One region of the Bacillus sp. GbtcB14 genome, then DNA from elsewhere that is predicted to be linked to it. Evidence: riboswitches for the same ligand, from Rfam matches in the RefSeq annotation. Region 1 holds a riboswitch; each other region holds the start of a gene.
What was found. A riboswitch is a leader RNA that binds a small molecule or an ion and turns the genes downstream of it on or off. The one in region 1 is predicted to bind lysine.
Positions count from the first base shown of each region.

Region 2: it holds a riboswitch for lysine, as region 1 does, so the genes downstream of both, KVT31_RS07420 (aspartate kinase) here and KVT31_RS09585 (amino acid permease) in region 1, are expected to answer to the same signal.
Region 3: it holds a riboswitch for lysine, as region 1 does, so the genes downstream of both, lysA (diaminopimelate decarboxylase) here and KVT31_RS09585 (amino acid permease) in region 1, are expected to answer to the same signal.
Region 4: it holds a riboswitch for lysine, as region 1 does, so the genes downstream of both, KVT31_RS18045 (amino acid permease) here and KVT31_RS09585 (amino acid permease) in region 1, are expected to answer to the same signal.

Region 1 covers NZ_JAGXJT010000003.1:107,435-115,427, reverse strand. Annotated here, with positions in the region: gene KVT31_RS09600 (ABC transporter ATP-binding protein) at 1-1,756, opposite strand, end outside; gene KVT31_RS09595 (ABC transporter ATP-binding protein) at 1,753-3,513, opposite strand; gene gapN (NADP-dependent glyceraldehyde-3-phosphate dehydrogenase) at 4,098-5,537, shown strand; lysine riboswitch at 5,716-5,897, shown strand; gene KVT31_RS09585 (amino acid permease) at 6,044-7,468, shown strand; gene KVT31_RS09580 (ABC transporter permease) at 7,529-7,993, shown strand, end outside.
Region 2 covers NZ_JAGXJT010000002.1:484,492-492,484, reverse strand. Annotated here, with positions in the region: gene asnA (aspartate--ammonia ligase) at 1-99, shown strand, start outside; gene KVT31_RS07430 (helix-turn-helix domain-containing protein) at 236-664, shown strand; gene KVT31_RS07425 (VOC family protein) at 900-1,352, opposite strand; gene KVT31_RS07420 (aspartate kinase) at 1,722-2,951, opposite strand; lysine riboswitch at 3,151-3,337, opposite strand; gene KVT31_RS07415 (DoxX-like family protein) at 3,530-4,438, shown strand; gene KVT31_RS07410 (DUF4166 domain-containing protein) at 4,442-5,053, shown strand; gene KVT31_RS07405 (YndJ family protein) at 5,059-6,684, shown strand; gene KVT31_RS07400 (8-oxo-dGTP diphosphatase) at 6,713-7,198, opposite strand; gene KVT31_RS07395 (MFS transporter) at 7,415-7,993, shown strand, end outside.
Region 3 covers NZ_JAGXJT010000003.1:661,688-669,680, reverse strand. Annotated here, with positions in the region: gene sat (sulfate adenylyltransferase) at 1-1,123, opposite strand, end outside; gene KVT31_RS12420 (phosphoadenylyl-sulfate reductase) at 1,162-1,866, opposite strand; gene KVT31_RS12415 (YezD family protein) at 1,953-2,096, opposite strand; SAM riboswitch class I at 2,169-2,277, opposite strand; gene lysA (diaminopimelate decarboxylase) at 2,394-3,710, opposite strand; lysine riboswitch at 3,891-4,072, opposite strand; gene KVT31_RS12405 (DUF3888 domain-containing protein) at 4,162-4,557, opposite strand; gene KVT31_RS12400 (LTA synthase family protein) at 4,811-6,697, shown strand; gene pssA (CDP-diacylglycerol--serine O-phosphatidyltransferase) at 6,880-7,581, shown strand; gene KVT31_RS12390 (2-hydroxyacid dehydrogenase family protein) at 7,685-7,993, opposite strand, start outside.
Region 4 covers NZ_JAGXJT010000005.1:472,250-480,242, reverse strand. Annotated here, with positions in the region: gene KVT31_RS18060 (VOC family protein) at 8-805, opposite strand; gene KVT31_RS18055 (sulfite exporter TauE/SafE family protein) at 903-1,913, shown strand; gene KVT31_RS18050 (GNAT family N-acetyltransferase) at 1,953-2,402, opposite strand; lysine riboswitch at 2,757-2,949, shown strand; gene KVT31_RS18045 (amino acid permease) at 3,062-4,528, shown strand; gene KVT31_RS18040 (iron-sulfur cluster biosynthesis family protein) at 4,643-4,948, shown strand; gene KVT31_RS18035 (DNA alkylation repair protein) at 4,981-5,751, shown strand; gene KVT31_RS18030 (hypothetical protein) at 5,866-6,672, opposite strand; gene KVT31_RS18025 (HAMP domain-containing sensor histidine kinase) at 6,723-7,958, opposite strand; gene KVT31_RS18020 (response regulator transcription factor) at 7,967-7,993, opposite strand, start outside.

The DNA of each region.
Region 1 (7,993 bases):
CATCTAAAATTAAAATGGCCGGATCAAAAGCAAGTGCCCTAGCAAACGATATAAGCTGACGTTCTCCGGTGGAAAGTGTACTTCCTTTCTCCGTAATTTCTTCATTTATATTGTTCGCAAATCGTTCAGCACCAACATCACGTAATGCTTTTACGATGCGCTCTTTTGAAATTTTTTCATTCTCTAAGCTAACATTAGATGCTACTGTCCCGCTAAATAAAAACGGATCTTGCAGTACGATTCCCATATGTTCACGAGTTGCTTGTTTCGGCATCTCTTTTACATCATGACCGTCAATCGTAAGCTTCCCTTTTTCAAACTCATAAAACTGGAAGAGTACATTCATAATGGAACTTTTTCCTGATCCCGTATGACCGACAAGTGCCACTGTCTCGCCTTGTTTCGCTTCAAAAGAAATATTTTTTAACACTTCATCTTTTCCATTATAAGAAAACGACACATTATCAAATTTCACATTTCCTTGCAAGCGAGGCATACGTTCCTCTTCTACCGCTTCCCCTTTTTCCTCTAACAATTCAAAAACACGTTCTGATGCAACGCGCGATTGTTCTAAGTTAGCAAGCTGATTTACCATATTTGTAATTGGTGAGAACAATCGTGTTAAATAATCAACGAACGCATACAGTATCCCTAGCGAAATGACGCCTGTAGCACTTAATGAAGCACCACCGAAATACCAAATCACACCTGTGAAAGCGATATTTCTCAATACAGACACTAAGTTATGCGAAGTTGCGGCATTTAAATTCAAAATTTTATTTTGATATTTAAAATAATCGCCATTTAATTCTTCAAACTCTTTTTTCGTTTCACGCTCTTGACGGAACGCTTGAATAATTGGCATCCCTTGAATAGATTCATTCACTGTTCCGTTAATATCAGATAAACGTGAACGCATTTTATGATTGTATACAGACGCATACTTTCTATAAAGAATCGCCCAAACGATTAAAATCGGGATGATAAGTAAACATAACGTCGCCAATTTTACATCGAGTAAAAATAACGCCGCAAATATCCCGATAATATAAATGATACTAGAAACGAATGTCGCAAGCACCGTTACGTATAAATCCCGAATAGCTTCCGTATCATTCGTGACACGCGATACAATTTTCCCTGCTGGTAAATGATCGAAATAACGAATCGGCAACGTTTGAATATGAGAAAAGACATCTTCCCTCATAATTTGAATAATTTTGTTCGCTGCCTTCTGTAAGAAAAATTGCTTTCCGTATGCAAATAATGAAACGACTACTAATAAAGCGAAATAGCCACCACCAAGTAATAATAGACGGTTTATTTCTGGTTTATAAAAAGCAAACACTTCTTCTTTCGTTAATGCTTTCGCTTTATACACTTGCACCGCCTTACCATTTTGAACGGTAATCATATCACCTTTTACAGTACGTGAGCCTTCAGCATTCACTTTATTCGGCACAAAGTAATATTGAAAACCGACTTGCATCACGCGTACTTCTTTTCCTTTTTTCTCACCTTGTTCAAAGCGATCACTTCGCTTATAAAAGGTACCATTATACGAAACAGCCTCTTCACTCTTTTCTGTTTCATACCAAGGTTTCTCTATTCCAACGATATGATCGTCAATCATCGTTTTCGCGACGAAAGGACCAGCAAGCTCTGCGATGACGAAAATAAATAACATTAGCATCGCTGCAAAAATCGTCCCTTTTACTTTCATCGCATATTGGAACAATCGTTTTGATACGCTCATATTTTCACCCCACTATCCGCACTTTCACTTTCCCCTTGTTGTCTTTCAAACTGCTCAGCATACCAGCCTCCGCTTTTAATAAGCTGATCATGCGTACCCTCTTCCATTACTTCACCTTCATCCATAACGAGAATCCAATCCGCATGTTGTACGGCAGATAAACGGTGCGTCGTAATAATCGTCGTCTTTCCGCTTCTTTCTGTTCTTATATTGTCAATGATCGCTGCTTCCGTACGAGCATCAACAGCTGATAAAGAATCATCCAAAATTAAAATTTCTGGGTTTTGAATAACAGCTCGTGCAATTGAAATCCTTTGTTTTTGCCCTCCTGATAAAGAAACACCTTTCTCTCCAACGAGCGTTTCTAACCCTTCTGGTAAAAACTCTAAATCCTTTGTAAACGCCGCGATTTCAATCGCTTTCTCGAGTTCTTCTTCCGTCGCTTCTCGGTTTCCAAATAAAATATTTTCCCTCGCTGTTTTTGAGAACAAAATATGTTCCTGCGGTACATACCCAATCCACCCGAGTACATTTTCATTCGTTATGTTATCTAACGTCACATCAGAGACTGCAATATCCCCATCTCCAAGCGGATATTGACGAAGAAGCTGACGTACGAGCGTCGTTTTTCCGCTTCCTGTTTTTCCAACAACCCCAAGCGTTTCCCCTTGTTTTAATGTAAATGAAACCTTTTTTAAATTTGTTTCAGTTGATGAAGGATATGAAAAGGTAACGTCATCAAACTGAATATAATCCGGCTCTTGTACAAGCTTTGGATTTTTCGGATCCTTTACATCCGGTTCATACGCTAACGTTTCATTCACACGGTCGAGTGACGCATTTCCTCTTTGCATAACATTAATTAATTCGCCAATTGCAAACATCGGCCAAATCATCATCCCTAAATACACGTTAAATGAAACAAGTTCACCAAGTGTCACCTTTGATTGAAATACAAGATACGCGCCATACACTAAACCAATTAAATAACTAAGACCAACAAGCATTTTCACAGTTGGCTGGAATAATGCATCGATTCTAGCTACTTTCATATTTTTTTCGTAGACGTCATCTCCTAAATGATGAAATCTTTCCTGATCTGCGTTCTCTTGTACGTATGCACGAATAACGCGCACGCCAGCGATCGATTCTAATACTTTATCGTTCATATCACCGAACGCATCTTGCGCAACTGTAAATCTTTCATGCAATTTCTTTCCATATATATTCATCGCATACGCCATAATCGGAAGCGGTATAAGTGCCGCAAATGTAAGCTCCCAACTAATTGTAAATCCCATCATAAAGACAATCGTAAGCATATATAAACTCGAATCCACGAGCGTTAATATACCGAAACCAGCTGTCATAGCGATTGCTTTTAAATCATTTGTCGCTCTCGCCATTAAATCACCAGTACGATTTTTATGATAAAACGTCGGTGTCATTTTAAGTAAATGCCCCATAAATTTAGAGCGCATCGTCTTCTCCAGTACGAATGCACCACCAAACAATTGATGTTGCCAAACGAAAGTAAGACCATATCCTATTACCGTAACCCCTACTAAAATAAGAATAAATTGCATAATCGCTTCATTCGTTAACGTTCCTGTTTTTATGTTATCAATCGTAACCCCTAGCACTTTCGGGGGAATGACTTCAACTATATTTACAATTAAAAGAGCTCCAATGGCGATACTATATCTCTTCCAATGCTCTTTAAAAAACCATTTTAACTTTAGTAATACTGATAACAATGTAACCTCTCCCTTCTCGTTCTCGCTTATTTCTCATTCTTTATCCGCTATCCAGACCCATCACATTTACATTTCGTAACCCATACAATCTCATCACATTTTTCCACCTTCCAAAATTTTATATAGTAACATGGAAAACAAAAAAAAGCATACCGCCGCTTGACGATATGCACAGAAATGCATAAAAGCGTACGTTACGATATACGCAACGTACGCTTTTTATAAGACAAAGATGCCCTATATATCCGTACGGGTTGCGTAATGATATGAATGTTTTCTGCCATTTAACAGAGCTAAGCCCATTACATTTACGATTACAATCATTACGCACACCCCCTTCATTTATTTTCCATTTATAATCTTACAACTATATTGAGTATTCTGTCAATTATTTTTTTACACACCGAATAAAAATATACGCTACATCATTTTGAAATAAGAGAATGTTCTGTAAGAAAGGGCATACAAAATAAAAAAAGAATAAGAAATCGTTTTCACAAACATTTCATTTGAAAAATGTTATCAAACCCCCTACAATCACCTTATACTCACTCTTACAAGTTGCTATTTTAGGAGGACTAATCATGACAACTAGCAATACGTACAAATTTTATTTAAACGGAGAATGGAGAGAAAGCTCTTCAGGAGAAACAATCGAAATTCCATCTCCATACTTACACGAAGTAATTGGACAAGTACAAGCAATTACTCGCGGAGAAGTAGATGAAGCAATTGCATCTGCAAAAGAAGCTCAAAAATCATGGGCAGAAGCTTCTCTACAAGATCGCGCAAAATACTTATATAAATGGGCTGATGAGCTCGTAAATATGCAAGATGAAATTGCCGATATCATTATGAAAGAAGTCGGTAAAGGATATAAAGATGCGAAGAAAGAAGTTGTTCGTACAGCTGATTTCATTCGTTACACAATTGAAGAAGCTCTTCATATGCACGGAGAAAGCATGATGGGCGATAGCTTCCCTGGCGGAACGAAATCTAAACTTGCGATTATCCAACGCGCACCACTTGGTGTTGTATTAGCAATCGCACCATTTAACTACCCAGTAAACTTATCTGCTGCAAAACTTGCACCAGCATTAATTATGGGTAACGCTGTTATTTTCAAACCAGCAACTCAAGGTGCAATTAGCGGTATTAAAATGGTTGAAGCACTTCATAAAGCTGGCCTTCCAAAAGGTCTTGTAAACGTAGCGACAGGACGCGGTTCTGTAATTGGTGACTACTTAGTAGAACACGAAGGCATCAATATGGTATCGTTCACAGGTGGTACAAACACAGGTAAACATTTAGCGAAAAAAGCTGCAATGATTCCACTTGTATTAGAACTTGGTGGTAAAGATCCTGGTATTGTTCGTGAAGATGCTGACTTACAAGATGCTGCAAACCATATCGTAAGCGGTGCATTCTCTTACTCTGGTCAACGTTGTACAGCTATTAAACGCGTACTTGTACACGAAAACGTAGCAGACGAGCTTGTTAGCTTATTAAAAGCGCAAGTAGCTGAACTATCAGTTGGATCTCCAGAACAAGACAGCACAATCGTTCCATTAATCGACGATAAATCTGCTGACTTCGTTCAAGGCTTAGTTGATGATGCTGTTGAAAAAGGTGCTACAATTGTTATTGGTAACAAACGTGAGCGTAACTTAATTTATCCAACATTAATCGACCACGTAACAGAAGAAATGAAAGTTGCTTGGGAAGAGCCATTCGGCCCAATCCTTCCAATCATCCGTGTTTCTTCAGATGAGCAAGCAATTGAAATTGCTAACAAATCAGAGTTCGGCTTACAAGCAAGTGTCTTCACAAAAGACATTAACAAAGCATTTGCAATTGCTAACAAAATCGAAACTGGTTCTGTTCAAATTAACGGACGCACAGAGCGCGGCCCTGACCACTTCCCATTCATCGGTGTAAAAGGTTCAGGTATGGGCGCACAAGGTATTCGTAAGAGCCTTGAGTCTATGACACGTGAAAAAGTAACTGTATTAAACTTAGTTTAATCTTATATGTAGAAGCTGATCTAATTTGGGATCAGCTTCTTTTTATATCAAATAATTATCCATCCCTAATAACAAACTCTTCTCTATAATCTGATTATTAATATATCCATTGACGTATAAAAATTCATTTGTTACTCTTAAATACGTTAATTTAATATTTAAATCCTCATTCGTATCTCGGTGAGGTAGAGGTTGCAATCATTAAGAGTATCATTTCAGGAGATGTAGTGGCATTGATGAAGAAATGAGAAAGGAATGGTTGCCGAAGTAAGTCGTGTCCACCATGCACACTTGCTGGGTCTGCATTTAATAAGTGCAGAACTGTCACAAACGTTTCGTTTGTGGAGAGCTATCGAGAGGTATGTCGTGGGTTTCTTATAAGATAGAAAGCATGTAGCGGCAAATTACGTGCTTTTTTTGTTTTGTTTGGGACTTCTCTTCTCTACTAAGAAGACATACATATCTCCTCGCTTGACTTGGTTATACTAACTTTGGAGGTATTTTCTATGCAACAAAAAAAATGGGGCTTTTGGGTACTAACAGCTTTCGTTGTCGGTAATATGGTTGGCGCTGGAATTTTCATGGTGCCAAGTACGTTGGCACAAACAGCAAGCCCTCTCGGTGTCACTTTAGCTTGGTTAACAACAGGGTTTGGTGTTTTAATGCTAGCTCTTGTTTTCGGTAATTTAGCAATTCGTCGTCCTGATTTAACGACAGGACCACAAAGTCATGCATATGCTTTATTCTCATCACCAAAAAAGAAAAAAATGGCTGGTTTCAGTATGGTATGGGGATATTGGGTTGCAAACTGGGCAAGTAACGTTGCCATCATTACATCTTTCGCGGGATATTTATCACTCTTCTTCCCAATTATGAAAGATACACGACTACTATTTTCAATCGGTTCTTTTGACATAGAAGTCGGAAAACTAATTACATTTACGATTTGTTCCATCTTACTTTGGGGAACTCATATTATATTAACAAACGGTGTAAGCGGAGCTGGAAAGCTAAACTTCTTAGCAACAACAACGAAAGTAACTGGATTCCTTTTATTCATCGTCGTTACGTTATTTGCATTCGAAGCTTCTAAGTTTGGACAATGGTACACACCGATGATCGATAAATCAGGTGTATCACACGGCCTTCTTTCCCAAGTAAATTTAGCTGCTCTTACAACGCTTTGGGCATTTATCGGAATTGAATCGGCAGTACTTTTATCAAACCGTGCTACCTCTCCCAAAACAGTAAAGCGCGCAACAGTTGCGGGATTACTTATTACAGTTGCGATTTACTTAGGAATTACAATTTTAACAATGGGTGTACTTCACGTTGATAAATTACAAGCTTCTGAACGTCCATTAGCAGACGCATTAAACGCTGCAATGGGTCATGGCGGCGGGAAACTGATGGCATTACTTGCTCTTACTTCCCTATTCGGTTCTATCTTAGGCTGGATTTTATTAAGCTCAGAAGTACCATACCAAGCAGCAAAAGAAGGTTTCTTCCCTTCCTTCTTTACGAAAACAAATAAAAAAGGAAGCCCAATTTATTCATTACGACTAACAAACATTATGTCGCAAGTGTTCTTATTCTCAACACTATCAGGAACAATTGCGGAAGCTTATACATTCGTTATTACCGTATCAACACTGGCCTACCTCATTCCATATCTCGTTTCACCAATCTTTCAGTTAAAACTAGTTGCAACTGGTGAAACATATAAAAATGAAATGCGGGCAAGAATTACAGATGGTATAGTCGCAGTGATCGCACTTTGCTACGCACTATGGGTTATTAAAACCGGCGCATCCGATATAAAAACGTTCCTTCTCGGAATTGGTTTATTCGTAATCGGCTTTGCCTTCTATCCATTAATGAATCGTGATCAGAAAAAAAATAACGAAAAGAAAAACGAGCAAGTTGCATAACGCAATTTGCTCGTTTTTTCTTTTGTAAAACATATATAATAGAACAAAGAGGTGAAAAACATGTCAATTGAATCGCTATGGAGCAGTCGATTCCAACAACATATGCAAAATATCATTACATACTTTGCACGTATGATTAACGGGTTACTATATAGCTTTATCTTTATTTCATGCGTTGGCGCTTACTACTATGCTCAGTTTCTAAAAACATCTCCTTCTAAAGGAATATCTTTACTACTCATCACGATTGTACTGACATTCATTATAACGAGATGCCCAATCCGTACATTTATTCAAAAACCTGATGCTGTCTATTTGCTTGCATTAGAAGAGAAATTAACATCTTATTTTAAAAAATCTCTTCTATATAATTACATCATTCAGCTTTTCCCATTATTATTTACGTTCCTTATTCTCGTTCCACTTGCCCTGCAATCATTACAAGTAACAGTACCTTTCTTATGTACAATCTTTATCGTTTTAATGATTACGAAAGCTTGGAACATGTACATACATTGGATGTGG
Region 2 (7,993 bases), on a different contig from region 1:
TACTTCTTACGAAAAGCACATATCGGTGAAGTTCAATCTTCTGTATGGCCTGACGATTTACGTGAAGCTTGCAAAAAAGAAAACATTCATCTGTTTTAATAGAAGAGAGAGGATAACTCAAAGAGTTATTCTCTCTTTTTTATAGTGTAAACGAGTGGTTTACAGTGAGTTTTACTAATGGTTTCTTTCTTTTTTGGATCCTTTTATGTAATAATTTGTTAAAGGAGGGGACGTTATGAGCTTAGGACAACAACTTAAAAGATTACGAGAGTCAAAAGGGTTTTCGCAGGAAGATGTTGCTAAGAAAATTGGTGTGACAAGGCAAGCTGTGTATAAGTGGGAACATGATAAAAGCTGTCCGGATATTGATAATTTAATTTTGCTTAGCGAAATGTATAATGTCATGCTAGATGAATTAATAAAAGGAAACCAAAGCTTTAAAGAGAAAATACATATTGATGAAGAAGATGAAGATTTTGAGAAAGAGAATGAATTTGGTTTTTATATTGGCTGCGGTTTATTAATTATGAGTGCTTTCATTGACTATGAAAGAATACAGGTGGTTGTCTTAGGCGTTGCACTATTCATGATGGTCTTTTACTCTGACGTGAAGAAAGTTATTTTGAATGAATATAGATCGTTTTTTCATGGGAAAGAGCGATAAGATATAAAATGAGAAGAGTCAGTTATATTTCCTAGGAAAGGATAAAATGAATAATTAAATTATTTTATAATGATTTTTGGATGTTGGTAATATGTTAAAGAACGATTTGGATAGAGTCTTGAAATCTATGTGTAAAATGATAATACATTTTTAAAAGCTCAAACAAGCATAACCACGTTCTAAAGTTAGGACGTGGTTAAAAATATAGTGGTTTAATATATAATACATCACTTCATTATTTGTTACCGAGTTCTTCCGCTAAACCGACTAAAATGCCTTCGGTTCCACGAATGTAGCAAAGTCGATACGAGTCCTCGTACTGAACTACTTCGCCAACGAGCTCTGCACCATGCTTAGTAAGTCTATTTACCATTTCGTCAATGTCTTCAACGGTAAACATGACGCGCAAATAACCGAGGGCGTTTACAGGAGCTGCTCGGTGATCTGCTATAGTAGCTGGGGCGAGAAATCGCGAAAGTTCAATTCGACTATGGCCATCTGGGGTAACCATCATAGCAATCTCTACGCACTGAGAACCGAGTCCGGTTACGCGACCAGCCCATTCACCTTCGACAGTTGCTCTCCCTTCGAGTTTCAAACCAATCTCTTCGAAGAAAGAGATTGCGTTATCAAGGGATTCTACAACGATGCTGACATTGTCCATTCTTAGTAATTTGTTTTTTGTCATTGTCTTTATCTCCTTATATATAAAAGTGTGTTATCTAAGCATCTCCATAATTATACTATTAAAAAGTTACAAATTCCTTCTAAACAAAAACACCTTGTCACAGTGTAGGAGAATGTGACAAGGTGTTTTTTTAGTATATCATATAGCATCTTGTTAACGAACAACACTTCGAAAATCTTCTACTATTGAGATACGTATGAACTTTATTTCGTGAATACTATCATGTCCAAGTAGTTTTAAGAACTTGATAGTGTAGTTGTTATTCTATAGAACGACTTCGACTTTCCCACAAAATATTCCCGCTCTTTTTCTATTTATATAGGAAGGAAATAGATTCATCTCATTTGTTTTAAGTTTTACCGGTGAAAATTAACTCATCTGCACTAAAGGCTCAATTTTCGCCATAAATGATTGATGCAGCGCCTCAACACCTGTTACTAAATGAAGGCGGTCAATAACGACAGACACTTTAATTTCTGATGTACTTACCATTTTAATATGAATATTTTCTTCTTTTAAAGTAGTGAACATATTCGCGGCAACTCCAGGGTTAGATACCATACCAGATCCTACGATTGATACTTTTGCTAAATGATTTTCATGTTCTACAGATTCATAGTGAAGTGCTTCGTGGTTTTGTTCCAACACTTCTAAAGTTTCTTTTAAATCACTCGAGTGGATGGAGAAGGAGAGATGAACAGTTCCTTCATTTGTAATACTTTGAATGATGATATCTACATTAATATGTGCAGCTGCTAATGTAGAGAAAACAGTGGAAAGCGATCCTTGTTCTAATCCTTTTATTGTGACACGTGTAATATTATCTTCAAATGCAATACCTTTAACGATTGATTGTTGTTCCATGTTACATTCTCCTTTTACAATTGTTCCGTTTTCTTGTTCCATACTTGAGCGAACTTCTAAAATAACATTATGATTTTTAGCGAATTCAACAGCACGAGGGTGTAATACACCAGCACCGAGGTTTGCAAGTTCTAACATTTCGTCATAAGAAATTTCATCTAATTTATAAGCATCTTTTACAACTCGTGGATCCGTCGTATATACGCCTGTTACATCTGTATAAATATCACATTTTTTTGCTTTCAATGCAGCGGCTAATGCAACAGCAGTTGTATCAGAACCACCGCGGCCAAGCGTTGTAATTTCATGGTTTTCACTAACTCCTTGGAAGCCAGCTACGATAACAATCGTACCTTCAGTAAGATAAGATTGAATTCGATCTGTATGAATGTCAGTAATCCGTGCACTACTATGTACAGATTCTGTCGTAATACCAGCTTGCCATCCTGTTAATGAAATCGCGTTATAACCTTTTGTTTGTAGTGCCATTGTTAACAATGAAATGGTTACTTGTTCTCCTGTTGATAGAAGCATATCCATTTCGCGTTTACTCGGATTTTCTGTAATAGCGTTAGCAAGTGCTACAAGTTCATCTGTGCTCTTTCCCATTGCTGAAACGACAGAGACGATACTATGCCCTCGTTCATATTCTTCAATAATTAAATTTGCTACATGTTGAATGCGCGCGACATTTCCGACAGAAGTGCCACCGAATTTTTGTACAATCGTTTCCATTACGAATTCCTTCTTTCATCCATTTTTAAGAATAGATTAGGACATATATAAATCCCAATATTCCTGTAGTTACCAGAGAAAAGCAAAAAACACCATCTCAAATAAGTGAGGATGGTGCTGTTACAGGAAAAGGGAAACAGAAAACGGAGCTAATAAAAAAACCGCCAAAAAAGGAATACCATGAAAATGATATCTCTTTTTTGTAGATAGCTCTTCACACGTACACTTCTGTACATATGACAGTTCTGTTTCTATTCGAAAACAGCCCCAATCGATAAATGCAGAGAAAATTATCGATTTCGGCAATACTTCCTTTCATCTAATTTCATAGACATCTCTGTGTCTCCATTAGAATAATCATAAGTATTGCAACCTCTATCTCACGTTTTAGGCGAGAGTGTTTGATTTATGAAGTTGTTGGTAACATTTGTTTTATAATAATTTAAATTTTTCGTGGAATCAAGTGTTTTATATATATTTTAAAAATTCTATCTTTTATTCGGATTAGTTTGTGAAAAATGTAGCAAAATCAATTCATTGCATGTACATTAAAAATATAGAGTATAGGAGGTGGAAGGATGGGGAAGATACAGCCTATTTATGTAGCAACAAAAATGAACACAACAATGGAGAAATTATGGGAGCATACACAAGAACCACATATACATACAGAGTGGGATGTTCGTTTTACAGAAATCACGTATTTAGAGAAAAAAGCAGGAGAACCACAGAAGTTTTTATATAAGACAAAAATTGGATTTGGACTTGAAATAGCCGGAGAAGGGGAATCGCTAGGTGAGATAAGAAAAGAAACTGGAGAACGGATTTCTTCTTTGAAATTTTGGACAGACAATCAATTATCACTTATACAAATTGGACGTGGGTATTGGAAATATACACCGAATAATGAATATATTCATTTTGAAACACAATATGATTATGATACAAGATTTGGTCGTATAGGGAATGTAATAGATTCATATGTTTTTCGCCCGTTATTAGGTTCTGCGACTGCTTGGAGTTTTGATGCTTTAAAATTATGGTTAGAAAAGGGGCTTCATCCTAGGTTGCTAATTAGAAGAACAATGACATATTGGCTCGTTTGTTTTTTATTTGCTTTTGTATGGCTATATCAAGGGATTGTACCGAAAATAATCTTTACCCATCCAGAAGAAGTGAAAATGCTTTCGGTCATAATTGATTCAACTGAAAATAGTATTTTTATTCTTAAAATAATTGGGTTGTTAGAAGTTATTTTTGGTGTCATATGGTTACTTCCATTTCCAAAACGTAATTTATTTATACTACATATTTTCATGTTAATAGCCTTAACGATAGCAGCAGGATTTACGAATGTTGCAAGTTTTACAGAGCCATTTAATCCAATTACGTTAAATCTGCTTCTAATTGGAGTATCGATTGTCGGTTATATGAATAGCTTCGATTTGCCAAGTGCAAAAAATTGCAAGAGGACGAGAAAGGGATAATGTATGTCTAATATGTATGAAAGACTATTAGGGGATTCTTATAAAAGGCTTCATCCAAAATTGCAGGAACGATATGCGATAACGAAGGAAAATAGCTTTATTGGGGAAGGGGAAATGGATGAAATTTACGGTGGCTCTTTTTTCGTTAAATTGATTTTGAAAATTGCATCGAAGTTCCGAATGTTTTTCTCTGAGCGAGGGAAAAAAGTTCCGTTTGTGATACATAATACTGCTGGACGAGATAAAGATGGAATAGAAATTGTAAGGTGGAATCGCACGTTTTATTTTCATGATAAGGAAAGATATTTTAATGCGGTTATGCAACTGGATGAAGAGAATAATGAAATTGTAGATTATTTTGGTGAACCACATATCCTCGTTTCTACTTTAAATTTTCATATTGATGAGTTAGGAGCAATGCATATTGCTTCAAAGAAACAATGGTTTTATATGTTTGGGAGAAAAATTCCTTTGCCGAAACTTTTATACGGAGAGGCAAAAATTGTTGAAAGTTATGATGACGAATTACAATGTTTTCGAATTCACGTACAAGTACGAAATCCGTTAATTAGTTCATTATTTTCATATAAAGGAACATTTGTAGAGAGGGAATAAACGATATGAGAAATATAATATTTGGTCTTGCTTGTTATATTGTTTTTCTAATATGTGAGTGGCCGTATGTAAACCCTGTTGAAGCAATTATATTATTATCTATTTTGTTATTTATACCGATGTCATTTTGTATTATTGATACAAGAACACGAAATGGATCGTATGTATTATTTTATAAAGCCGTATCGTTTTTATATCCGGTCGCAGCAATTAGTGCAATGTTATCATTTGTAACAAATCAATATTTCTTTGCGATAATTTGGTTTGTATATACGGGGATCGTTGCGTTATTCGGTATAAATAGATTACTAGAAAGAGGATGGAAGCCATTAGAAGAAACGGCTATAGATAGTGCGTTTATTTATTTGTTTTTAGGTGGTTTTTGGTTTTTTGCTTCAGTAGCAAGGCTTTCAATTATGAACTTTAGTTCTGATATTGTTTTACTCACAGCTGCCCACTTTCATTATTCGGCGTTTCTATTGCCCTTATCAGCTGGTTTAGTAGGAAGGAAAAGAGAAAAGAGAAGTAAAGTATATGATGTAATTATGTTTATCATAGTTATTTCACCTATGACAGTTGCGATAGGAATTACATACTCAAGGATATTTGAATTTTTTGCAGTGTTCATATATTTATGTGCTATTTATGGATATGGTATTTACGTTTGGAAAGCGAAATTTAATTCTATCACTGCAAAGGTTCTCTTAATTATTTCGTCTAGTACGCTCATGGTAACAATTATGTTCTCACTTATATACTCATACGGAAATTTCAAACAAGTAATGACGATTACAATTGCACAAATGGTTTGGATTCACGGTGTGGTAAATGGAATTGGAGTAGCGTTGCCAGCATTTGTCGGTTGGATGATTGAAAAGAGTGTTCCAAATTATAAATACTATGGGAAACCAATGAGCAGGTTAAGAGGAAAAGTGAAGATTGGTGGAGCATTTTTACATAGTAGAAATTTAGTAGATGGCAAGGAATACAGTGGTCTAGTTGATAAAATGAATGATTTTCATAGTGAAGCATTTGACGTGACAAAGATTCCTATGAGTATTATTCGCTTTTATGAAAATACAACAGCGTATGAGTTACAATCGAATATTCAATGGGCTCGTTGGTTCCGTCCATTTGCATTTTGTTATGAGAAAATGAGTAAACGTGTAGGACAAATACATTTAGGAATGGGCGGCAAGTGGGAAACGATGCATGGCTCTATCGTTGGTGTAATAGATGAGAAAGATGGAAGAGAGAACGTAAGGGCTTGGTTAAGAAAAAATGAAGCAGGAGAGTCTATTTTTTTAGCTCTTTACTCAAAGCATACATATATGAACGAGACATATATGAATATTGCATTACCTTTACCATATTCGAATATGACGGGAGTTTTGAAATTACGTAATAAGTGTAATGATTTAATCATTACTAGTAAGCTGAGAAGAAATAGTAAGGGAGATGAGGGGATTTATTTACATACTCGTTTCTTTACAATACGTTTACCATTAGCAGAGACTTTTATTATTAAAGAGGGCGCAAATCAAATGTTAGAAGCTAACCATAAAATGTGGATATTCGGAATCGAATTTTTAGAAATTGATTATGAGATTAAGAAAATAGAGGAGAAGTAAGAAAAGCTTGGAGAGATTCCAAGCTTTTTTACGTATGAGTAATTGTCATAGCAACTTGTTTATCTAAGTCTCGGTCCCAAACACGTTGAATTTCAAACGTACCTTTTTCAAAAAATAATGGGAATCTCTCTTTAAACCAATCTTGCATAGGTAGATTTAATGCTGTATCGATTGGTATCCATAATAATTCGCCCTCTGGAGGGTCTATAAGAAGTTCGCCTTCAAATGAATCTGTCCAATAGTTAAATACCATATATCGAACATTTTCTTTCGGATTTACGTATTCATCTAATCCCTTAAAAGTCAAATTTGAAACAAATAATCCAGTTTCTTCTTTTACTTCTCGTTCAGCAGCTTGAACGATACTTTCTGGAAAATCTACTTTACCGCCAGGAGCGATGTAACCAGGGAAGCCTAGATGATCGGGGCGCTGTATTAGCAATACTTCGTTATTCCGCTGAACCATACACATTGTATAAATGCGGTGTTCGATACTTTTCCAATTCGTACTCATCCGAATCTCTCCTCTTATAAAATGAGTCTCTTATAGTTTAACTATAGTGATTAGTTCCAAAAAACGCAATAATAATACAAAATTATACAATTTATTATTGCTAATTGATATTTTTACCAAAAATTTAATAGTTTCATATATAATTAAAAGAAGTGAAGAGTGAATTTTCTGTATTTAAATCCAGAGATTAAGGTCATTTGAAAAGAGGAGAGAGATATGCAAGGAGAAATACGAACAGAGAAAAATGTAAGTTATGTCGGTAAATTGTTATTGCCAGTTAAAGCGTCACCACATTTTAAATTTTTATGGATTGGTCAATTACTTTCGGCATTAGGTAGTTCGATAACGATGGTGATTTTGCCAGTCGTTGTATATTCGTTGACTGGTTCAACAGTTGTAATGGGAATGACTATGGCAATGTACATGCTTCCTAATATTCTTGCGTTACCGTTTGCTGGATTAGTCGTAGATCGAATCGATCGGGTGAAAGTAATGTTATTTACAGATATAATTCGTTGCGTATTAATGCTATTGCTTGCAACACTTATATTTATGGATGTATTAACAATTCCACTTCTATATATACTCGTAGCATTGTATGGGCTTATGGAAGGGATATTTCAGCCGGCGTATGCGGCTGTAAGAGCGAAAGTATTTGTACCGGAAATTCGAAATGCAGCTAATGCATTAACACAAATGAGTAATCAAGGTATACGACTAATTGGACCGGCTCTTGGAGGATTGATCGTTTCAGTTGCATCTGCGGGAATAGGATTTGGACTAGATGCAGTAACA
Region 3 (7,993 bases), 550 kb from region 1:
CTTCTTTTTTCAAACCTTTAATTAGCACTTCCACTACTTCTTTACGACTAAATGTACTCGGTGGAACCTCACCGTTTCTTAATAGCTCTCTTACTTTTGTACCTGATAAAATGACATGATCCTCTTTTCCGTGCGGGCATGTTTTCGTCGAAGCCATCGCTTCGCATTTCGTGCAGTAAAAACTATGTTCAAAAAATAACGGTGTAATCCCTAACTCTTCCACTGTAAAGTTTGTAAAAATTTCTTGCGCTTCATAAGTCCCGTAATAATCTCCTACTCCTGCATGATCGCGCCCTACGATAAAATGGGTGCATCCAAAATTCTTTCTGACTAATGCATGGAATATCGCTTCCCTTGGTCCCGCGTAACGCATTGCTGCAGGAAATACACTTAAAAAGACACGATCTTTCGGATAATAGTTTTGAAGTAATACTTCATAGCTTTCCATCCTTACATCAGCAGGAATATCGTCTGACTTCGTTTCCCCAACAAGCGGATTTAAAAAGAGGCCATCTACAATTTCAAGAGCAGATTTTTGAATGTATTCATGGGCACGATGTACCGGATTTCTCGTTTGAAATCCAACCACTGTTTTCCAACCACGTTTTTTAAATTCTTTTCTCGTTTCAATTGGATCTAAATCATAAGAAGGAAACGGATTATTTTCAAAGCGTTTTGTAAGAACAATAGCTCCTCCGACGTAAACGTTCGGTCTTTCGTATAATTTTTTCACTCCAGGATGAGCCTCATCCGTCGTTTTATACACTAGTAACGCTTCTTTTTCCTTATCAGGCACAAAAATATCTTCTATTTGAATGACACCATATACATTTCCACCGTTAACAAGTTTTACTTCCTCTCCAGCTTTCAGACTCTCTGCTACTTCTTCTGTTACTGGTAATGTAATTGGTATACTCCAAACGCTCCCATTATCTAAACGAAGCGTTTCTACGACCGAATCATAATCTTTCTTTCCTAAAAAACCAGTAAGCGGGCTATACGCCCCTGTTGCTAATAGCTCTAAATCACTTAACGCAATGTTATCCAGTTGAATTTCTTTTTCAATTTGTGATACGTCGTATGTCTCGTCTATTCGATTTATTAATTCGTTTCTTGTACTCATTTTCTATACCCTCTCTTAGCTTTATTTTCAAATTCTTCTTATTGGTAATGAAGACCACATTCTGTTTTCACTTTCCCAGCCCATCTACCATCTCTCGAATCGCCACCCTCTCCTACAGGTAACGTACACTTCTCACACCCAATACTTGGATATCCAATATCATGCAGCGGGTTATATGGCAAGCTATGTTTGTATACATATCGCCATACTTCTTTCCACGTCCAATGAATGAGCGGACAAACTTTAATAGATTGAAAGCGATGATCTTGATTTATAAACTTTGTATGCTTACGCGTTTCTGATTGTTCCCTCCTTAAGCCCGATATCCACGCTTTTTCCGCTGCTAATGATTTTTCTAACGGTAAAATTTTCCTGATTTTACAACAAAGATTCGGATTACTTTCCCATAATTTTTCACCATGCAACTTCGCTTGTTCATCAAGTGTAAGTTCCGGCTGTTTTTCTATAATATTTAATGAAGGAAATCGTCCCCGCACTTTTTGAATTAATTCATACGTTTCTTGAAAATGAACATTTGTATCTAAAAATACAACTTTAGCAGATGGATTTACTTGGTTTATAAGATGCAGTAATACCATCCCTTCTACTCCAAAGCTACATGCGTATACAATTTCATTTTTATATTCTTTATAAGCCCAACTTAATACCGATAGCGCGCCTTTTGTTTCATCTTCTTCTGAAAATGAAACACTATTTTCTTCCCACGTTTCATACGTCAACATGTTTTTTCCCCCTGTAAAAGCAAAAAGACGGTTTTAACCTAATAAAATAGGTTAAAACCGCCTCTAGTTTTTCTAGTCAGCGCTTTTTACTTTAAACGTACTTTTTCACTTTTCTCTAATTGAATGACTTTTCCGTCTTGCACAACAATTGTAATTGAACCATATTTCATATCAGCAAGCATCGCTTGAATTTTCTCAGATACTTCCTCAAAATGTTCTCGTACACTCACGCGAACAGCCCCCCTTTTTATTCATAAAAAAAATCTTTCCCATTTCGAAAAGACTGTTCGGTAATATATTTTACCTTATCTTTCAAAATGGATTCCATTTTGCTGGATTTAGCACCTTGCTTTCTATAAGCAGGTTGCCGAGCTTCGTCGGGCCAGTTCCCTCCGCTTCTCTTGATAAGCTTTGTATTTGTATTTTATCACAATTCTGATTTTTTTCAATCCTAGTTTTCCGATATATTTTAATTATTTTATTTTACAAAAAAGGAATTGCCCATCCGAACAACTCCTTTTCTCTATTTAAACAAGTTCTTTAATACGTATGCGATCGTTCCCAATAATATTTTCATATGTTTCGCGTTCTACAACAATTTGTGATGTACCACCTTTCACGAAGACGACAGCTGGTCTACGAATCCGATTATAATTATTGGCCATCGAGTACCCATATGCCCCCGTACAAGAAACTGCTAGTAAATCGGCAGAAGCAACTTTCGGTAGATTAATATCCCAAATCAGCATGTCTCCACTCTCACAGCATTTCCCAGCAATCGAAACGAGTTCCTCATTCGTATCATTCCCTCGATTCGCTAGCATCGCTTCATAACGCGCGCTATATAAGGCAGGTCTTAAATTATCTGTCATTCCGCCATCCACTGATACATATTTCCGAATACCAGGAATGTCTTTCACAGATCCGACTGTATAAATTGTCGTTCCAGTATCACCTACAATGCTACGACCTGGTTCAACCCATATTTCTGGCAGCGGATATTCACATACTGTAAATTGTTCTCTCACTGCATTTGTTACAGCTCGCACATATGTCTCAAGAGTTAATGGCGTATCTGACTCTGTGTAGCGTATTCCGAATCCTCCGCCCACATTTAACACTTTTACTACATAATTCATTTGCTCTCTCACTTCTTCTAAAAATTGGCGAAGAACTTCAATTGCTCGAACAAAACCAGCCGTTTCGAATATTTGTGATCCGATGTGCGAGTGAATTCCTAGCACATTATAATTTGATTTTTGCAAAGCTAACTCAATCGCTTGCATCGCTTGACCATTTGAAACACCAAATCCAAATTTCGAATCTTCTTGACCTGTTGTTATATATTCGTGTGTATGTGCCTCTACTCCAGGCGTTACACGGATTAATATGTTCACAAATTTCCCATGTTGCATTGCTAAATCATGTAAGATTTCTAATTCTAAGAAATTATCTACTACAAAACAACCGATATTTGCCTGAAGAGCCATAATCATTTCTTCTTCTGTTTTATTATTTCCGTGAAAATGAATACGCGATGCCGGAAAACCAGCTTGGAGCGCAGTATATAATTCCCCTCCAGAAACAACGTCTAAAGACATATTCTCTTCACGAGCTACTCGGCACATCTCCATGCACAAGAACGCCTTGCTTGCATATGCTACTTGATAAGAGAAACCACTTTCTTTAAAAGCACGATGAAACGCGCGGCACTTTCCTCGAATAGACTCTTCATCGTATACATAAAGTGGTGTTCCGTATTGTTTTGCTAGCTGCGTCGTATCGCACCCACCAATTTCTAAGTGTCCTTGCCCATTGATTCGGCTTGTGCCGTGTAAATACATTTGAATTCCTCCCTTATTTCCTCTAAAACTCATAACCCCAATCTTCTATTCATTGCAGCACGCTTTTAGATAGACAAAAAACGCGCGGAACAATGTTCACACGCGTTTCTTATTAGGAAAAATATATATTGAAAAAATAAACGAGTTGTTATCTCCTCAAAATAAGAAACCGCATCAACATCTCCAAATAGCTCTCCATAAAATAAATATTATGACAGTACTACATTTATTCAATGCAGTCCCAATATATGAATAAGATGGTTATTCTTATATTTCGGCAATAGTCCCTTTCAACCTATGATCACAGATTCCATTAAATCTCCCATAGCTTACTCTTTCCTATTGCGGCCTCTACCTTTGAGAGTAGATGAGGTAAGTCTATTTAATTTTCAAACATCTAATTGTTGCTATTAACAATACCAAAGGACCATTTTATTTGTCAAACAATTTTTTATATTGTTTTTTTACAGTTTAATTTCGTATCATTTGGTAAGCGCTTTACTGAAACCTTTGTCACTTCCCATTCGCCCTCTTCGTTATTAAATGTAATCGTTACCTTCTCAAATGGTGGAGCAATTTTCCCAGCAACACGTTCATACTTCGTTACTTCAATACTCGCTTGAAATAAATATGTACCACTATACACTTTTTTTAAACTAATAATTTTAGGACATTCATAAGGCTTCAAGCTCCCATATTGTTTTTCAATTGCCTTATTTATTTTTGGAAATAAAACAGAATAAAGTGCATCTTCCATAAGGGGTGCATCATATTGCGCTACTGACATACTCGGTGAGGCAAAAAGTATAACACTACTGCATACTATAAAATATAATAATTTTCGCATTATAACCTCCGTTTTATTACTCGATTCTTTCTGCGCACGATAATTATCATACATAGAAACTCCGTTTTATTGTCTCCCACTGCCCTTTTTCTACTCAATTATTATAAAAAAGCCCACAACTCTCTTTTATTTTCGTATAATGATACTCATAGTATAATAAACATAATAACAAAGGACTGTTCGTATATAGAAAATGAGGCGCTAATCAAACCGGCTCACAAGAACCGTCATGCTTTTAGGAGAGGAGTATATTATGCTACAAAATCTGTTTCCAAAACTGCGATTTGCACTCGTTGCAGTCGTTTTATTATGGATAAAAACATATATTGTGTACAAGCTAGCATTTGATATTAGAATTGATAACTTCTTTGAAGAATTTATGCTTTTTATTAACCCACTAGCTTCGTTACTTTTATTTTTTGGTTTCGCTTTACTTGCATCTAAGTACCGAAACCGAATTATTATTGGAACCAGTTTTATACTGTCCTTTATTTTATTTGGAAATGCAATGTTTTATGGGTTTTATAACGATTTCGTTACATTCCCAGTTTTATTCCAAACAAATAATATGGCTGATTTAGGAACGAGTATAAAAGAGCTCTTTACGTATAAAACATTACTTTTATTTGCAGATGCAATTATTTTAATGTTTCTTTCGCGTAAATTTCCGGCATTTTGTGACAAGACCCCGCTTTCTCGCTCTGAGAAGCGAACTTTCTTTAGCGGTGTAACAGCTTTATTAGCACTACAAATTGTTGTTTCAGTTATTTATAAACCACAAATGTTCTCACGCTCATTTGATCGTCAAACTGTCGTGAAAAATTTAGGTTTATACACATACCATCTATTCGATATTACACTTCAATCTAAATCTTCAGCTGAACGTGTATTTGCAAGCGGCGACGGATTCTCTGAAATTAAAAACTATACAGACTCAAAAGATAAGCAAGTTGATAAAAACTTATTTGGAGCTGCAAAAGGGAAAAATGTAATTTTGATTTCAATGGAATCTACACAAAGTTTTGTTATAAATAAAAAAATAAATGGAAAAGAAATTACTCCATTTTTAAATGAATTTATTAAAGATAGTTTTTATTTCGATAACTTCTATCATCAAACAGGACAAGGTAAAACTTCTGATGCTGAATTTATCGTTGAAAATTCACTTTATCCGTTAGACCGCGGTTCTGTATTCTTTACTCACGCAACAAATGAATATACAGCTACACCAGAGCAATTAAAGAAATACGGATATTCTTCTGCTGTCTTCCATTCAAACGATAAAACGTTTTGGAATCGGGATGTAATGTATCCTGCACTCGGATATGATCGTTACTTTAATTTAAATGATTACGTAGGCACAGAACAAATGTCTGTCGGCTGGGGATTAAAAGATAAAGAGTTCTTTGAACAATCGATTCCAAAGCTAAAATCTTTACCACAACCGTTCTATACAAAATTTATTACTTTAACAAACCATTTTCCATTTCTTCTAAATCCAGAAGATCAATATGTTGATGAGTTTAATTCGGAAAGTGGTGTTGTAAACCGCTACTTCCCAACCGTTCGTTACACGGATGAAGCTCTTAAATTATTTATTAAACAATTAAAAGACGAAGGACTGTATGATAATTCCGTTATTGTCATTTATGGAGATCATTACGGTATTTCTGAAAACCATAACGCAGCTATGGCTCAGTTCCTTGGGAAAGACGCTATTACACCGTTTGATTCTATGCAATTACAACGCGTCCCTCTCATTATTCATGTACCTGGTCAAGAAGGAAAAGTCATTTCTAAAGTATCTGGTCAAATTGATATTAAACCAACGCTACTTCATTTACTTGGCATTAAAACAAATCAATCCGTTGAATTTGGGACTGACTTATTTATTAAAGAAAAAGACCCACTTATGGTAATGCGTGATGGTAGCTTCGTTTCGGAAGATTATGTTTATACAAAAAACATGTGCTATAAACGAAATACAGGTGAAGAAGCGGACATTTCATTATGTCAACCGAATATTGAAAAAGCAAAAACTGAATTGAAACTCTCCGACAAACTCATTTATGGAGATTTATTACGTTTCGATCCTAACAATCGGTATAAAACCGGAACAATGACAACGAAATTTGAATAGTGCAGGAAGCAACTTTATAAAAGTTGCTTCTTTTTTTTACTTATTTTTCAAATCATTCTTCCATGAAATCTTTCACAAATTGGGAATTTTTTTCGTATGAGGAAGAAATTTATGGTATGATAAAATAAGTAAAATTTCATACACTAATTAAGAATTTATTACAGAAAGCAAGGGATCAGATTTTGTATAGAGCAGCTATTCCAAACTTATTTACGCTCGGAAATTTATATAGCGGATTCTTGTCAATCGGCTATGCATCTTTAGGATATTATAAATCAGCTGCTATTTTAGTACTTATCGGGATGATGTTAGATAGTCTTGATGGACGTGTTGCTCGTTTACTACGTGTTGATTCTCAAATGGGAAAAGAGCTTGATTCGCTGGCGGATGTCGTAACATTTGGTGCAGCACCTGCTGTTCTCATGTATTACACATCTTTCTCCAATTATGGGATCATCGGACTATACATAGCGGGACTATTCCCTCTTTTCGGGGCATACCGTTTAGCACGATTTAATGTAACACCATCTTCTACTTCAATGAAATATTTCACTGGGGTACCGATTACAGCAGCGGGAGGGCTTGTTGCTTTCTTAACATTATTTTCACATACCATTCCAAAAATCGTTCTTATTACAGTATTTGTAACGTTCGCATTTTTAATGGTGAGCCGCATTCGTATCCCAAGTTTAAAAGATGTACCAATTCCACGATATAGCATCATTATTACACTATTTTTAGTTGGAATCATTATCACAATGTACCAAACAGGGTTCGGTAATTTTTCTGTTTTCTTATTCATTGCTATTCCACTATATATTTTGTATATGCTATCTCAATTTCTTAGACAAAGACCATCTAAAAGAGCAAATAAAGAAAAATAAGAAAAACCTTCCGACTCCGGAAGGTTTCTTTTTATGCCGCAAAAGCCCGATTGGTGTAGGGGAATAATGAGAGTGGGATGCCCGCTCTCATCAAAGCTGCACTTTATTTTGTAACTAATACCTTTTGATTTACAGGTGTTACAGGCTCTTCACCGTTTAATACGGCTAAAATATTTCTTACTGCCATTTCAGCCATCGCATCACGCGTTTCGAATGTTGCATTTCCTACGTGAGGAGCAAGTACTACATTCTTTAATCCTTTTAGCTCTTCAGTAATTTTCGGTTCAAATTCAAATACGTCAAGAGCTGCCCCTTCAATTTCATTCGTTTTTAATGCATGAGCAAGTGCCGCTTCATGCATAATCGGTCCACGTGAAGCATTTACAATATACGCTGTTTTCTTCATCATTTT
Region 4 (7,993 bases), on a different contig from region 1:
ACCTCTATTAATATATGTACAAACTACCTAACACTTCATACTCTCGTTTATTTTTCCCTTTAAACTCGACTGCAAATGGATATTCACCATGATTCTTCAAACGTTCTAGCACTAATCCTTCTCCAATTGGTTCACAAAACTGTACATGAATGTCACCAAATGATACACTTTGACACTCCGCATTCCATTCTTCATTTTTTACGACTGAACTTACAGTTAGCCCCATTACTTCTTCCCATTTCCGCACTGTTTCTCGAACGTCTTTCACTGCGTAATGAATTGTATCAAGTTGTTTTACTTTGTTTTTATGTTCCGTGATTGTTCCTATGTTACGTAAATCGTTTCTTCTTTCTTCATCCGTTTCATTCCACTGTATAAAGAAAGGTAATTTCGGTCCGTTCTCTTCTTGCTTAACAAATAACATTTTCCATTCTAAAAGTCGGCCATCTTTTCTCATGCGTTTCCCTTCAAATGGCCCTATCGTATGTAAGCCGTACTTATTAAAGTTAACTGCTAGCTCCTCAATTGCATCTGTTCGGATTGCGATTTGTAGCATTCCTTCTCCATTTTGTAGTTTCACCACTGTTTCTTGTACTAATGGATTTTCTGCTTCTTTCGCTTTTTCTTCATGTTGAACTGCCAGAAATTCTATATATGATAAGTCAAAATAGCTTAAACTATTCCAAGTACCCCAAGTAGTATGCTCTCCGCCTAATACAGTATGAAATCCAAGTTCCTGCATTTGTTTTGCCGCTTCCTTCGGTGTACCATGAACTGCGTGAACGAGATGATCAAATCGTAACATGTCTTTCTCCCCTTTCTCTCCATCCTTTTATTGTATATTTTATTTTTCTTTCATTCAATTCAAAATCTTTAAAACCTAGTTGATTTATACGATTAATATGTATTATAATGAAACAAATTTAATTATTGCTGATTGGAAAAACCAAAGGCACTTTTCTCATACGGGAAAAGTGTCTTTTTCATTTATTATTACAGGGGGATTATTTATGCAGAAATTAATTGTCTTTGCTATTATTGGATTTTTCGCTCAATTGATCGATGGAGCACTTGGAATGGCGTATGGGGTAACGTCTACTTCATTATTATTAATGTTTGGTATTGCACCGGCTGTAGCTTCCGCATCGGTTCATTTAGCTGAAGTCGTTACAACTGCCGCTTCTGGCGCATCACACATCAAATTTGGAAACGTGGATAAATATACCGTTTCCAGGCTTACATTACCAGGAGCAGTTGGCGCATTTATTGGGGCATGTTTTTTAAGTAATTTACCTGGCGATGTAATTAAACCGTACATTTCCGTATTTTTATTTACTTTAGGGGTTTATATTTTATTACGATTCCTCATTCAAAAACAAATTGTCACTTCAAAAAAACGTATGTCTGCTAAACAGCTTGTTCCGCTTGGCTTATTCGCTGGATTCGTTGATTCAACTGGTGGCGGTGGCTGGGGACCGATTACAACACCTGTACTTCTTGCAAGAGGAAATGAAGCTAGAAAAGTTATTGGATCTGTAGATACGAGTGAATTTCCTGTTTCACTTGCTGCAACAATTGGCTTCTTCATCTCACTTGGCTGGGAACAAGTAAGCTGGGTTTGGGTATTTTCGTTAATGCTTGGTGGTATCGTTGCGGCACCAATCGCTGCATGGCTAGTACGCATCGTTCCTTCTCATTTACTTGGCGTATTAGTTGGTGGCCTTATTATCTTTACAAATATTCGTACACTGCTTACTACATTTAAAGTGGATCCAACTATTATTTCGCTTTCTTACGTGGCAGTTGGTCTTGTCGTTATTATTTCTATTTTCATTGCGGTACGTAATCATTCCAAGCGTTCTAACGCATCGACAGCCGGATATCCGAATGATCAAAAACAAATGCTACCATAACGATAAAAATACCGCCCAATATACTTCGAGCGGTATTTTTTATTTTTCTATTTTCCAATTAATTATCGTTTCTGTAGTGCCAATTCTCTTCATATGTAATTTCTCTAATACACGAATTGAACTATTATTTTCAGGGAGTGTCTCTGCAATAATCGTTTCTACCTCTCCTGTTTGAAAAGCCCAATTTAATAATTCTCTTACAGCTTCTGTCGCATACCCTTTATTCCAATATTTCTCAATAAATCCGTACCCAATTTCTACTGTATGTTCCTCATTTGGTTTCCCTTTAAATCCTATATCACCTAGAACGATGCCATCTTCTTTTCGAATGACATACCACGCTCCCCAAGGTAATAAAGCCTCATCTTGTTTTACAGTTTCTACATGCCCTACAATATGTGGACCACTATTATATCCTTGCTCGCTAGCAACGTGCACGCTTTCTTCTGTACACGGTACTATATGGAGTCTTTCTGTTTCTAATTTCATATTGATTTCCCCTTTTCAATTAAACAACACTTTAATTTTATCAGATTTATACTTATTCTTTGAAACGAATTTAAAGAATAATCCTCTTTTGATAGTTATGTCGAATTATATTTTCTGAATTTTCTTTTAATTTTAAAGGATTTTTCAATATTTTTTGCGAAACATTTGTATAACAATTTTTTCTTTGCTTATTGCTACATAATAGTAGGTTCGGGTGGAGTTATGCAAGCGTTTCCTATACAATAACCGATATTTTTTGACTTTTCCTAACAAAATATCTTGCAATATATTCAGAAAGTCATTACAATTGCCATATATTAAAAATCTTAGTAATATATCAAATCCTCATCAATCCGATGAGGTAGAGGTTGCAACTTTTAAGAGTAGAACGGCCGAGACACAGAGAATGTCACCGACTCCGTTTAAAAGGAAAAGTTGCCGAAGTTTCTATTTCTTCTCTGGAAATATGAGCTGGGGCTGTCTCCGAAAGGAACAGAACTGTCACGTTTACAAAATTACCGTGTAAACGTGGGGTGCTATCTTAACGGAAGGGTATGATGGGGTGGTTATTTGTGAAACGTTCCGCCAAATTCCTTTGGCGGTTTTTTGTATTTTTCTCCCCCGCTCCTTCCTATCTTACAAGAAAAGGAGTGTTGAACATGAATAGCGCAACGAATCAAACTACCTCTGAAACAGAAACTACAAAAGGAAAAGGTGAACTAAAACGTAGTTTAAAATCAAGACACCTTACGATGATTTCTCTCGGTGGTACAATTGGTACCGGACTATTTCTTGCCAGTGGTGGTGTCATCCATTCAGCTGGACCTGGTGGTGCATTAGTTGCATACGCCGCAATTGGAATTATGGTTTACTTTTTAATGACGAGCTTAGCTGAACTCGCTGCTTACATGCCTGTTACTGGATCTTTTAGCACCTACGCAACAAAATTTGTTGATCCATCACTTGGCTTTGCACTTGGATGGAACTATTGGTATAACTGGGCAATTACGATTGCTGCTGAACTAGCGGCTGTAACATTAATTATGAAATTTTGGTTCCCAGATACCCCTTCTCTTATTTGGAGTGGATTATGTTTAGCTATTATTTTCCTTTTAAACTATTTATCTGTTAAAGGGTTTGGTGAATCTGAATATTGGTTCGCACTTATTAAAGTAGTTACTATTATTATCTTTTTAATTGTCGGCTTCATGATGATATTTGGAATTATGGGCGGCGAATCTGTTGGATTTAAAAACTTCACTGTTGCAGATGCACCATTTAATGGCGGCATTATGGCAATTATCGGTGTATTTATGGCTGCTGGTTTCTCCTTCCAAGGAACTGAATTATTAGGAGTAGCCGCTGGTGAAACTGCTGATCCAGAGCGTAACATTCCAAAAGCAATTCGTTCTATATTTTGGCGTATTCTTTTATTCTATATCCTTGCGATTCTCGTTATCGGTTTATTAATTCCTTATACAACTGAAAGCCTTGCCGCAAGCGATGTAACAGTAAGTCCATTTACACTTATTTTTGAAAAAGCGGGCGTTGCCTTTGCTGCTTCTGTTATGAATGCTGTTATTTTAACGGCAGTACTATCTGCTGGTAACTCTGGTATGTATGCTTCAACTCGTATGCTTTGGGATTTAGCACGCCAAGGAAAAGCACCAAAGTTTCTTGGTAAATTAGATAGCCGCGGTGTACCTGTTAACGCATTAATCGTAACATCGATTGTCGGTAGTATCGCTTTCATTGCTTCTTTATTCGGTGACGGTGTTGTATACATTTGGTTATTAAACGCATCTGGAATGTCTGGCTTTATCGCATGGGTCGGAATTGCAATTAGTCATTATCGTTTCCGTAAAGCATATATCGCACAAGGTAAAGATTTAAAAGACTTACCATATAGAGCAAAATGGTTCCCATTCGGTCCAATCTTCGCATTTGCACTTTGTGTCATCGTCATTTTAGGTCAAAACTACGGCGCATTTATGGGCGAAGCAATCGATTGGAACGGCGTACTCGTTTCTTATATCGGTTTACCACTCTTCTTAGTACTATGGTTAGGATATAAATTTACGAAGAAAACGAAAGTAATTCCTCTTGATAAATGTGAATTGAAATAAAGTGAAACGAGCAAACAAATTTGTTTGCTCGTTTTTTTATTTCGATGCTTCTCCCTTTCCTATTGCTCCTGTTTTTGCAATAATAAAGGAAATATACATAAAGGTTGGGATATCATGAACATTCGCATTACTGATGAAACAAAAGCAGCTATACATAGATTAGAGCGCGAAGACAAAAAGATCATTCGCATTAGAGGGACAATGACAAACTCTTGTAGTATTTTCGTTGATGTGGATTTAATTTGGGATACATATAATGCAGATGACGTTGTATATGAAGATGCTGATTTTATCGTACAAATGGATTCATTTACGAAAGACTACACTGGTGATACGGTGAAACTTGATTATAAGACGACTGGTTTTAGCATTACGACTCCAAGTGAGACTTTAGTTTATGGGTTGTCGATTAAAAAATAAAATTTTTTTCAACTGACAATTGGGGTGAAAAAATGGGTAAATATGTTCCGTTAAAATTTTTATTTAATGAAGAATTAGCCGAAAAAATGGCTGATTCTATTTGTAAACACAATCCTACTTTCTCTAAAAGCATCTTTGTAGATTCTGTAACATGTAAAGTTGAAAATTTAGAGTTAAAGCAACGTATTGAAGTAATGGCAGATGAATTACACAATGCTTTACAAAAAGATTTTAATGCAGCTATACATATATTACTGAAAACATTGGGACCAGAAAATACAACAGAAGTAGGCACATTTACAAACGGATATATGTACATGCCTATCGCAAAATACGTTGAAAAATATGGGCTTAACGATTTTGAATCCTCTTTCAACGCCATGTATGAAATAACAAAAAGAAATACTGCTGAATATGCCATTCGGCCTTTTCTTGAAACATACCATGAAGACACACTAGACATATTACAACAGTGGATTCATGACGAAAACAGCCACATTAGAAGATTAGTTTCCGAGGGTACAAGACCAAGACTTCCTTGGGCTAAAAAAATGGGCGCTTTGAAAGGTGACTTTAAGAACAATTTACAGCTTCTTGAACCATTAATGAATGATCCGTCTAAATATGTCCAAAAATCAGTAGCCAATCATATTAACGATATTACGAAAGAAGATAAAGAACTCGTTTTGCAATGGTTACAACAATTACGTGATAAACAGCATCCGGTTAACCCTTGGATTATAAAACATGGGTTAAGAACGATGATAAAAAGTGGTACTTTGCCAAAAGATTTTTCTTTTTGAGTATTTTAAACAAAAACGCTATCCTTTCCTATGATTCTAGAAAAAGAATAGCGTTTTTTCACTCGTCCAGTACTTAGTAGGTATAACTTTTTATATTTCAAAAGACTTTTCCCTCTAAAAATATTTTTCATACAAATTTTCACATTCTAAAAAATCTATAAATTTCTTATAATGTGTCACTGTTCTTTCTAAAGCAATCATTAAAACAAAAATAAAATAAATTGCTTGGATTCCATTCATATAATTAAAGAGTGATTCAAATATATATACAATACTTGCAATCATAGAACAAAACCATAAATAAAATTTCATTTTCAGCTTTTTAATTTTTTGCTTAGTTGTCTTACAATACTGGCCATGAACTCTTATAAACAAATAAATTGCTGTATGTAAAATAATAATTGAAAATTGGAAACTTCGATTGTCCTCCGAACTAAATTCAGAAAAATCTATTTCTAATGAATGTAATACTATCCAAATCGAAAATAAAGATAGCAGAAATACATATAAAAAACCAAATAATAATTCAAAAATAAACAGCCAAGGTTTATTTATTATTGAGTAAAATGGATTTAGATATTTTATGGTTACTAAAAATTTTCTCACTAAACCAGTAATAATAATTGATGTATTAGTTATATTCATATAGAAAAGTAATGTTATTGGAACTAATAACATTATATTGATGCCCCAAACAGTAATCTTAATGCCTGATAAAAAGAAAACAGCTCCATAAATTATAACTGAAAAAATAAAAGTTGATACTGGAACAAACATTAAAAATATAAAAGTTCTTATTAAGATTAAATCTCCTAAAAAATCTTTTATTATGGAAACGTGTATTTTTTCCTCCTTGTATTTTTTCACAGTATCAACTATTTCTTTCTCAGATAAAAGAAAACACTTCAATCTATTAAACATAAAAAAAACCCCTTTATATTAAAAAGATTAAAATATATACCAAACTGTTATTAAAATTTCATAAAAATAATTGTAAATTTTGTATAAGCATTTTTTTCACTTTCAACTGTAATTAAGGCGTGATGTGCCTCTATAATAGCTTTGACAAGTGCCAATCCAATTCCGGTCGAGCCGTGCTTTTTAGAACTGCTTGATTTATAGAATCGTTCAAAAATATGAGGTAATTCTTCAGCTGACATTCCCTCTCCAAAGTCTTGGATTACTAGTTCTGTATAGATTGGAGAATTTTTGGCCTGAATCATTATTTTACCACCGGGTTTAGAATGTTCGATTGCATTCTTCAACAGGTTTAACAAAGCTTCCTGCATCCATAATTTGTCGTGAATAACGACTATTTCTCTTGGTGCATTCCAATCAATCAAAATATTTTTATCACTTATCATGCTTTGCAGGCGATTTAGTACTTCCTCAGTCGTATCTACTAAATTCCCTGGCTCTTTATCAAACGAAATCGCTTTTGCATCAATTTTTGCTACTTTTAACAAATTCTGAATTAAGACATTCATTCTAGAAATCTGAGTATCATTATTTTGTAGTAATTGAGCTTGTTGCTCTCGGGATAGTTTCTCATTTAACAACATTTCATTATAGATAGAAATAGTTGAAAGCGGCGTTTTTAACTGATGAGATATATCCTGCAACATTTCTCCTAAAAACCGCTTCTCTTCAAGCAAATCATGCATATTTTTTCTAATGATATCCCTCATTGAACGAAATGAAATCGCCAGTTTCGCGAAATCCCCTTCTTTATTCTCATTGATGACAACCGAGTAATCTCCCTCGATTATCTTTTTTGCAGCTCTAGTAAGCTGGCTAATCTTATTGAAAATAATTTTTTGTTGCATGTAATTTGCAACAAAAAGTAAAAATCCAAAAGCAATCAATCCCCACATCATAAATTGATTGTGATTAATAATTAGATTATTTAAGTGAGGAAAAAATTTTGATTCCAAGTCTTCATATAATCCATACTGCTTTAGGATCTCTGTCCCTTTTTCCTGATATTCACTTGAGTGAGACGAATGACTTGATAAGACTTTCATAATTTCCGCTTCATTTTCTGGATTCTGCTCTACCAACCTAGCTGTAATTTCACCCCATGTTGCAATAGAGTCTCTTTTCAAATGATCATAAAATAATTGTTGAATAATAAATTGGTAAATCACAAATATAGATAAAAGGACGGCCAGTATCGTCATATAGCTTTTTAACTCGGTATTTTTCATTATCTTGCTCACCCAATCACATCCTTGCTCCAACG